2 regions of the Janthinobacterium lyxosi genome follow, and region 1 is predicted to be linked to the other one. Evidence: predicted binding sites of a transcription regulator. Region 1 holds the regulator's gene; the other holds the start of a gene.

What was found. Region 1 encodes FNR, which switches genes on or off when oxygen is low (the NO sensors DNR and NnrR bind a similar motif). Its sites were predicted from a motif close to TTGATNNNNATCAA; they were not measured.
Region 2: ACQ4WP_RS20335 (gluzincin family metallopeptidase) is a predicted target of FNR. The motif match lies at 2,421-2,434, and genes of this name have one in related genera.

What each region holds. Positions count from the first base shown of each region.
Region 1 covers NZ_JBNYXM010000001.1:362,016-366,549, reverse strand. The annotation lists gene ccoP (cytochrome-c oxidase, cbb3-type subunit III) at 1-152, shown strand, start outside; gene ccoG (cytochrome c oxidase accessory protein CcoG) at 157-1,539, shown strand; gene ACQ4WP_RS01730 (FixH family protein) at 1,594-2,118, shown strand; gene fnr (fumarate/nitrate reduction transcriptional regulator Fnr) at 2,122-2,880, opposite strand; gene ACQ4WP_RS01720 (response regulator) at 3,120-4,534, shown strand, end outside.
Region 2 covers NZ_JBNYXM010000020.1:94,171-98,704, reverse strand. The annotation lists gene proW (glycine betaine/L-proline ABC transporter permease ProW) at 1-202, opposite strand, end outside; gene proV (glycine betaine/L-proline ABC transporter ATP-binding protein ProV) at 199-1,434, opposite strand; gene ACQ4WP_RS20340 (polyhydroxyalkanoic acid system family protein) at 2,014-2,298, opposite strand; gene ACQ4WP_RS20335 (gluzincin family metallopeptidase) at 2,498-3,895, shown strand; gene ACQ4WP_RS20330 (protealysin inhibitor emfourin) at 3,992-4,279, shown strand.

The sequences.
Region 1 (4,534 bases):
ATGGTGGCAGTGCCGATACCATCATGGAAACCGTACGCAAGGGACGCAGCAACACCATGCCGGCCTTCAGCGATTTCCTCGGCGAGTCCAAGGTGCACGTGCTGTCGGCCTATGTCTGGAGCCTGTCGAATCCCCAGACGCCCGTGAAATGACGTAATGGAACCTCAAGTCATCAAGATGTATGCGGCCCGCGAGCAAATCTACCCTCGCGAGGCCAAAGGACGCTACGCTACCTGGCGATGGGTATGCGTATGGCTTACCCAGCTGGCGTTCTACGGCTTGCCGTGGTTGACCTGGAATGGCAGGCAAGCCCTGCTGTTCGATTTGACCACGCGCAAGTTCTACATTTTCGGCGTCGTGCTGTGGCCCCAGGATTTCATCTATCTGGCGGCCCTGCTGATCATCTGTGCGTATTTGTTGTTCCTCGTCACGGCCATTGCCGGACGGGTGTGGTGCGGGTTCTCTTGCCCGCAAACGGTATACACGGAAATCTTCCTGTGGGTCGAACGCCGCATCGAAGGCACGCGCAGCGCGCGCATGGCCCTCGACAAGCAGGGCCCCTCCGTGCGCAAGGCCTTCAAGAAAACGGCCAAGCACCTGGTATGGGGCGCCATCGCCCTGTGGACGGGCTTTACCTTTGTCGGCTATTTCACGCCGATCAAGGAACTGGCGCAGGCGGTGACCACCTTGAATTTCGGTCCCTGGGAATGGTTCTGGGTCTTGTTCTACAGCCTGGCAACCTACGGCAACGCGGGCTGGCTGCGCGAGCAGGTGTGCAAATACATGTGCCCCTACGCGCGCTTCCAGAGCGCCATGTTTGACCAGGACACCCTGATCATCACTTACGATGCCAAGCGCGGCGAACCGCGTGGCGCCATGAGCAAGAAGGCCGGCAACAACGACAAGCTCGGCGATTGCATCGACTGTACCTTGTGCGTGCAGGTATGTCCGACCGGTATCGATATCCGCAACGGCCTGCAGTATGAATGCATCGGCTGCGCCGCCTGCGTCGATGCCTGCAACAGCGTGATGGACAAGGTCGAGCGGCCGCGCGGCCTGATACGCTACAGTACCGACCATGCGATGGAAAACAACTTCAATTCGAAGCAGATCCGCCAGCGCGCCATGCGCCCGCGCGTGCTGATCTACACTTCCATCCTGGGCCTGATCATCATCGCCGTGTGTACCTCGCTGGCCCTGCGCACGCCCCTGAAAATGGACGTCATCCGCGACCGCGGTTCGATGGGACGCGAAGTGGAAGACGGCATGATCGAAAACGTCTACCGCCTGCAGATCATGAACACCTCGGAGCAAAGCCAGCATTTTAAAATCAGCGTCTCCGGCTTGCCGGGCCTGACCTTGCTGACGCGCGAAGAAGTGATGTTGCAGCCGACGGAAACGCTGGGCTGGCCGATCCGCCTGCGCGTGCCGCACGGCGTGGGAGAGAAGGGCTCGAACAAGATTGCGATCGAATTGCAATCGCTGGACGACCCATCGCTGCATGTGCGTGAAAGCGCGGTATTCATCGTGCCGCGCTAATGCAGGAAGGCCAGTCCCCGGATGGGGAGTGGCCGATTAAACAGGAGAAATATCATGTCCGACAGTCTCAAGCTGCAAGCACCCGTTGCACCGTGGTACAAGCATCGCTGGCCATGGCTGCTGATGATCGGCCCCGGCCTGTCCGTCGTCGTCGGCAGCTTCATGGGCTATATCGCGTTTACGCAGCCCGATGCGCTGGTGGTGGGCGACTATTACAAGCAGGGCAAGGCGATCAACCAGGATTTGAAGCGCGACACGATCGCCAGCAACCTGGCGATGGATACCAGCTTGTCGTATGACGTGGCGCAAGCGCGCCTCAGTGGTTCCGTGCATAGCTTCGGCAAGGCTTACCAGGGTCCGCTGCAGCTGCATCTGGCGCATGCGACCTTGCCGGAAAAGGATATCAAGCTGCTGGTGCAGCCCGATGCGGCCGGCAACTTCTCGGTAGCGCTGCCGATGCTCGAGCGCAGCCGCTGGCAAGTGCTGGTGGAAAACGACAAACGCGAGTGGCGCCTGTCCGGCATCTGGACCTGGCCGCTGCAACGCAGCATCGCGCTGCATGCGGACGCAGAACTGTAAAGCTTATTTACAGACGTCGGTACCGGCCGTAATGGCTTTCAACTTGGCCGGCTGCAAGATCTCGATCTCGCGGTTGGAGACGCGCAGCCAGCCTTCCTTCTTGAATTTCGACAATAAACGGCTGACGCTCTCGATGGTCAGCCCCAGGTAGTTGCCGATTTCCTCGCGCGACATGCGCAGCTGAAATTTGCTGGCCGAATAGCCGCGCGCTTCATAGCGCGAGGCCAGGTTGACGATAAAGGCGGCAAAACGCTGGGTCGCCTGCATATTGCCCAGCAACAGCATCACGCTTTGCTCGCGCGTGATTTCCTGGCTCATCATGCGGTGGAAATGGCGCAACAGGGTCGGCATGTTGCCGAGCAATTGTTCCAGGCTGGAAAACGGAATTTCACAGACTTCGCTGTCTTCCAGCGCCACCGCATTACAGTGGTGACGGTCGGCGCTGATGGCGTCCATGCCCAGCAGTTCGCCGGCCATCTGGAAACCCGTCACCTGCTCTTCGCCGCCCGGATTGATCTGGTACGTCTTGAAGTGCCCCAGGCGGATCGCGTACAGGTTCTGGAACGAGTCGCCGATGCGGAACAGCGAGGCGCCGCGCACGATCTTGCGGCGGCGGCCGATGATCTGGTCCAGCCTGTCCATGTCGCCCACATCGAGGCCCATCGGCAGGCACAATTGATGCATGCTGCAGGTCGAGCATCGCGCACGCAACGCTTCCACGTTCACTGTGGGCAAGGTGGGAGTGAGTAGCGCTTCAGTCATGTCGGTACCTTTAAGAAAATGCAATAACGAGTTTACTGCATACACGGTTGCCGTGTGCCAATTTCACCGCAATTGCGCTGAATAAACGACGTTCTGACTTTAATTATATGGCAACATCGTCAAAAGCCCATGCGGGGAAGGCAATTTGCGCGGCGCCGCTTGCCAAGTTGATGTATTGATAGGAAAATTCCTGACAGCATTATCTGCCGCCTGTGCCGCCCGGTACTGAAAAGGAAATCATGAAGCCTCTCGGCATTAAAGCAAAAGTCGCGCTGGCCACCAGCCTGACCTCGATCGCCATGATCGCGCTGGTCACCATGATCCAGGTGCAGCACATGCGCGCCGACTTCACCCGAGTACTGCTGAGCCAGCAATCGTCCCTGATCACCCGCACCGCTGCCGAGCTCGACGACAAACTGGGCATGCTGCTGCAGATCGTCACGCTGACGGCCAGGCAGCAGCCGCCGGAATTGATCACCCAGCCCGCCCAATTGCGCGAATACTATGCGCGCCGCTCGATGCTGGTGCTGTTCGACGATGTGCTGGTGCTCGACGCGCAAGGCGCCGTCGTGGCCGACATGCCCCTCGTCACGGGACGCGCTGGCATCAACGTTGCCGAACGCGAATATTTCCAGACCGTCTTGCGCACGCGCCAGCCCATGATCACCGAGCCGATGCTGGGCAAATCGAGCGGCATGCCCATCGTGCAGATGGTGGCGCCCGTGCTGGCCGCCAATGGCCAGGTGGTGGGCGTGGTGATCGGCGTGCTGCGCCTGTACAAGGATAACCTGCTGGGCCGCCTGCGCTCGGAAAAGATCGGCAAGAGCGGCTATTACTTCATCCTCACGCGCGGCGCCGTGCCGCGCTACGTGCTGCACCCCGATACCAGCCGTTTGCTGCAGCCGCGCAAGCCGAACGCCAACCTGACGACCACCCAGTTGCTGAAGGAAGATGGCGAAGGCAGCATGGTCAGCACCAACAGCCGCGGCATCACGGCCGTCAACAGCTTCAAGCGTCTGAAGTCCGTGAACTGGCTGCTGGCCGCCTCGCTGCCCGTCGAAGATGCCTTCGAACCGTTCGATGGCGTACTCTACCGGCTGGTACTGTGGAGCATCCTCGCTTCGCTGCTGGCTGCAGCCGTGCTGGGCTGGGTCACCGTGCGCCTGCTGTCGCCGCTGGTGCGCCTGCGCGACACCCTGCTGGCCCTGCACACCAGCGGCAACCGCTTCACCCCCGTGCCGGTGCAGCAGCGCGACGAAATCGGCGAACTGACGGAAGCGTTCAACGGCCTGATGAGCGAACGCGACCGCCTGCAGCAGGAGCTCGAATCGCGCGCGGCAGAGCTGGAGCAGGAGCGCGACCGGGCCGAGGCGGCCAACCGGGCGAAGAGCGACTTCGTGGCCAACATGAGCCATGAAATCCGCACCCCCCTGAATGCCGTGCTGGGCATGGTGTATCTGCTGGGCAATACCAGGCTCGACACGGAACAGCGCAAGTATCTGACCATGGTGCGCGTGGCGGGCCAGTCGCTGCTGGGCATCCTCAACGACGTGCTCGATTATTCGAAGATCGAGGCGCGCCGCATGGAATTGTCGCCCGTCGAATTCGACCTCGATGAAGTGATGAATACCCTGGCCACGACGATGACCATGAA
Region 2 (4,534 bases), on a different contig from region 1:
GGTTGATCCAGCTTTCCAGCGGCAGCGAGCCGTCGAAAATCTGTGTCAGGTGAAAGCCGCTCGCATGTTCCGGCTGCACGGCAGGCGCGGCGGCGTCCAGCCAGGCGGTGCTGGCGTCGGTGGGCGGGGTCAGCGCCCAGGGATTGATCTGGGCGGCCTGTTCAACAACAGGTTCTACTGTGGCAACGGTGCTTGGGTTCATGCTTGTCCTTTCTGTAATTGTGGTTCGGCAATGGCTGGCGTATCGCGGTCGAGGAACTTCAGCAAGGTAGTCTTGCTGATGGCGCCGCGGAAGCTGCCATCATTGGCCACCACAGGGACGGCGTAAGGCAGTTGCGCCACCTGGCCGAACAGGCCGGCGACTGGCTCATCTGCATTGATGGTCTGCACGTCGGGCAGATAGGCATGCGCCAGGCCCAGCGGTCCCACATGGCCGTCGAGCGCATTACGCAGCGAATCGACCGAGACGACGCCGAGGAACTTGCGCTGCGGATTGACGACATACGCAAACGCGCGATCCTGCTCTTCCAGCATCGACAGCGCGGCGCGCGAGCCGCGGCTCGGCGATTCCGACACCACGATCTGGCTCTTGCGGGCAATATCGCTGGCCTTGAAGACGGCCGCTGCATCGACGCCGCGCACGAAGTTGCGCACATAATCGTTGGCAGGTTTGCGCAAAATCTCTTCCGGCGTGCCCACTTGCACCACGTGGCCGTCTTTCATGATGGCAACGCGGTCGCCGATGCGCATGGCTTCGTCGAGGTCATGCGAAATGAAAACGATGGTGCGGCGCTTGATTTGCTGCAAACGCAGCAGTTCCGATTGCATTTCCGTACGGATAATCGGATCGAGCGCGGAAAATGCTTCATCCATCAGCAAAATCGATGGATCGCAAGCCAGCGCACGGGCCAGGCCCACGCGCTGCTGCATGCCGCCCGACAATTCGTCGGGATAGCTGGCACCGTAGCCGTCCAGGCCCACTTGCTCCAAAGCTTGCTGGGCCAGCGCATGGCGCTCAGCCTTTGGCATGCCGGCCAGTTCCATGCCGAAGGCAGTGTTGTCGAGCACGGTAATTTGCGGCAGCAGCGCGAACGACTGGAACACCATGCTGATGTCCTTGCGGCGCAGGGCGCGCAGCTGGGCGTCCGGCAAGGTATTGATGTCGTTGCCATCGATCAGGATGCGGCCGGCGGTCGGCTCGATCAGGCGGTTCAGCATGCGCACCAGGGTCGACTTGCCCGAACCGGACAGGCCCATGATGACGAAGATCTCGCCCGCTTCAATGGTAAAGGTGGCGTCGAAGACGCCGATGGTGCAGTCAGTCTGGGCCAGGATGTCCTGCTTGTGAACGCCCTGGCGGACGAGTTCAAGTGCTTCTTCTGGCTTGTCGCCGAACACTTTGAACACATGGTCGATAATGATTTGTTTTGCCACGATGTGGTTCTCCCTCGATTTGACGAATGGAATGAAACCCAGCAAGCTGCTAGCTTGCGGCGGGAATCAACAAACCCTGTTGCGTCGGCTACGCCACGGCGCAAAAGCGCACGGGAGCGACAGGAAACAGGGGGTGACACGCGTGTGACCAGCGGATGGCCAAAGCCGATGCCGGGGTGCCGTGTGCGTGCTAAAAGAGGCTGTGGTTCAGGACTTTTAACAACGCTAGCGCCATGCAAATACATGGCACCAAATGTATTTAACCGAAAAAATCGATTACTTACGTTTAACTGGATGCGGGTGTAAAACCCAAAGAATTATTCACCACTCAGCGAGTGGGGAGTACTGCGAAGCAGAAGGTGAAACGCGGTGTAGCTGTTGTAAATATGACTCAAGTATAACGCAAAAAGCCAGCAAAGTCCAATGGCTTTCCAAATAGAAATGTGCTAGCAATGTTCGCTAGCGTACCGTCAAACGTGAAAAAGGCGAAAAGAGACGTGTTTTCATCGTCTTTTCGCCCATCGCTGCGACACGCTCCCTAGCACCAAAAATGGCACCCGGCAAGGTGCCAGCCCGGCATCAAAGCTGCTCGCCAAACACCTTGCGCATCTTCTCGGCAATCTTGCCTTCGATGGTGGAGGCAAAGGCGCTGAGCATGAAGCCCAACTTGATTTGCAGTTGCGCCTGCTCTTTTTCCAGGGTCAGCGAACCATCGACGCCGCTGCGCTCGAAGCGCAGCACATCGCCATCCCAGGCGCATGCCAGGTCATACTCCTGGGCCAGCTTGTCGGCCACTTGCTGCGCCGCTTCGCGCGCCTTTGCTGCTGTCAGCTTATGTTGCTGAACTATATTTATATCCGCCATCAAACGATCCTTTTATTAAAAACGGGGGCAATACGGCCAGCATCATACCAGCCGCCATGCGGCGGGCGCGACCATGCCCGCCACCGGCCCGGCAAAAAAACGGCCGCCGCCCCACATGTCGTTTGCGCTGCATCAAACCGCACACGCCGAAGCGGGACGACTATTCCAGTTCCAGTTGCGCGTGTCTTGGAGAGCTACCATGGACCAGAAAGTCATCGTGCCGGTCGAAGCCGTATTGACCAAATGCGTGTCCTTGCCCGTCGGCTATGTCCCCACCCCATCGGCGCCCTACCGCCAGCACCGCAAGAATGCGCAACTGACCCTGCAGCCGGGCCCACCCCGCCTCATCGAGGCAACGGCCCGCAACCTGGCCGCCGTGCCCATCGGTTCGCGCGTGCTGATCTGGAAACAAGACCCCTCCGTCAGCGACTTGGGCACGCGCAAGGCCTTCCTGCCCGGCCTGATCCTGCAAGGCCCGCGCGACGCGCGCATCACGTTTGGCGAACCGGGCATCGCGCAGGTCAGCCCGAATGCCTTCGGCGACTTCATCGTCTCGCCCAACACAGACCAGTTCGATGCCGTGCACACCTTTGCCATCGTGCGCATGACGCTCACCATGTACCAGCGCGCGCTGGCCAGCAACGACACGGCGCCGCCACTGCCCTGGCAATGGAATAGCGCCAGCAATACGGCGCCCCTGCGCGTGTTTCCGCACGGCTTGCCGAACGTCATGAATGCGTATTACAGCCGCAGCGACAAGGCCCTCAAGTTCGGTGACTTCATCCCCAGCGGCGCCGCCGAGCGCGTCTACACCTGCCGCTCGCTCGACATCGTCTCGCATGAAACGGGGCACGCCGTGCTCGATGGCCTCAAGCCGAATTGGCTGCTCAGCAACAATCCACCGCAAACGGGCGGCTTGCACGAATCGTTCGGCGACCTGACAGCGATCTTCCTCGCCCTGTCGCAGCTGGACCAGGTGGAAGCGGTGATCGCCCAAACGAAATCCGACCTGCACGACAAGACCTTCCTGGCCGACCTGGCCGAGCAGTTCGGCCTGGCGCTGGGCCGGCCAAACGGCTTGCGCAATGCCGACAACGACATCAAATTGTCGGAAGCAGGCACGGAAGTGCACGCCATCTCGCAAGTGTTTACGGGCGCCATCTACGACATCCTGGCCGACATCTTTTCCCACGAACGCCAGCCCCAACTGGAAGACGATGCGGCCGTGCTGCACCGCTGCGGCGACTACCTGCGCAGCCTGGTCCTGCGTGCCCTGGTGGCATCGCCCGAGCAAGCCGCCACGTATGCCGACGTGGCTGGCCACATGCTGACGATCACCGAGGCCGATGGCAATGGCGCCTACCTGGATTTCATCCGCAACAGCTTTACCGTGCGCGAAGTGCTCAAGGCCAATGCCATGACAGAAGATGGCCAGATGACCTTTTCCCCCGACGTCGTCGACGGGGACGGCGCCGTGCAAGACAGGCGCGCCTGCTGCGGTACCATGAACCATGCGGAATACAGCGAGTCGGACCAATTGCTCGAAGCGGAGCGCGAAGCGCTGGCCGCCTGGTGCCGCAGTTACGTCCCCCGCTAGACACCAGCGCACCAGCGCACCAGCACACCCGCTTCAAACCTGCCGGACTGGCGGCAGGCTATAGCGCGCCCATCACCATCGACAACAAGGAGCAACATGAAAATTTCAGCCCGCAGCAGCGGCGGCTTTGCCGGCCTGAGTGAACAGTATGACATCGATACGCAAGCCCATCCGGCTGGTCCCGGGCTGGAATCGGCATTGGCCAGTAGCGGCTTTTTCACGCACCAGCAAGCCACGGGCGAACAGGTGGGCGCCGATATCGCCCACTGGCAGATCACCGTCGATGCACCCACCGCGCGCCGCACCATCACGTTTGCCGAGGATGGCAGTGCAGAAAATGCACGTTGGCAACAGTTGCTGATGCAAATACGTGCCAGCACCTGATTTTTCTGGCACGTATTTTGTATCGATCTTGATTTGAGTAAAACAAAAACACCACACGGCAAGACAGCACGCCGCCCGCGCCGCACCCCACCGCATCGGGCGACTGTCGCTTTCTTGCCGCGTTCTTCATGGCAACGTCCCGGATAGTCGCTGAATTGCACTCTCTGCGCGGCAACGGCAACGCAAAAAAATGAATTTGCTTATATGTATTGTATATAAGCGGGATTTGTGAGAAATAGCGAATTGCCTTAAAAT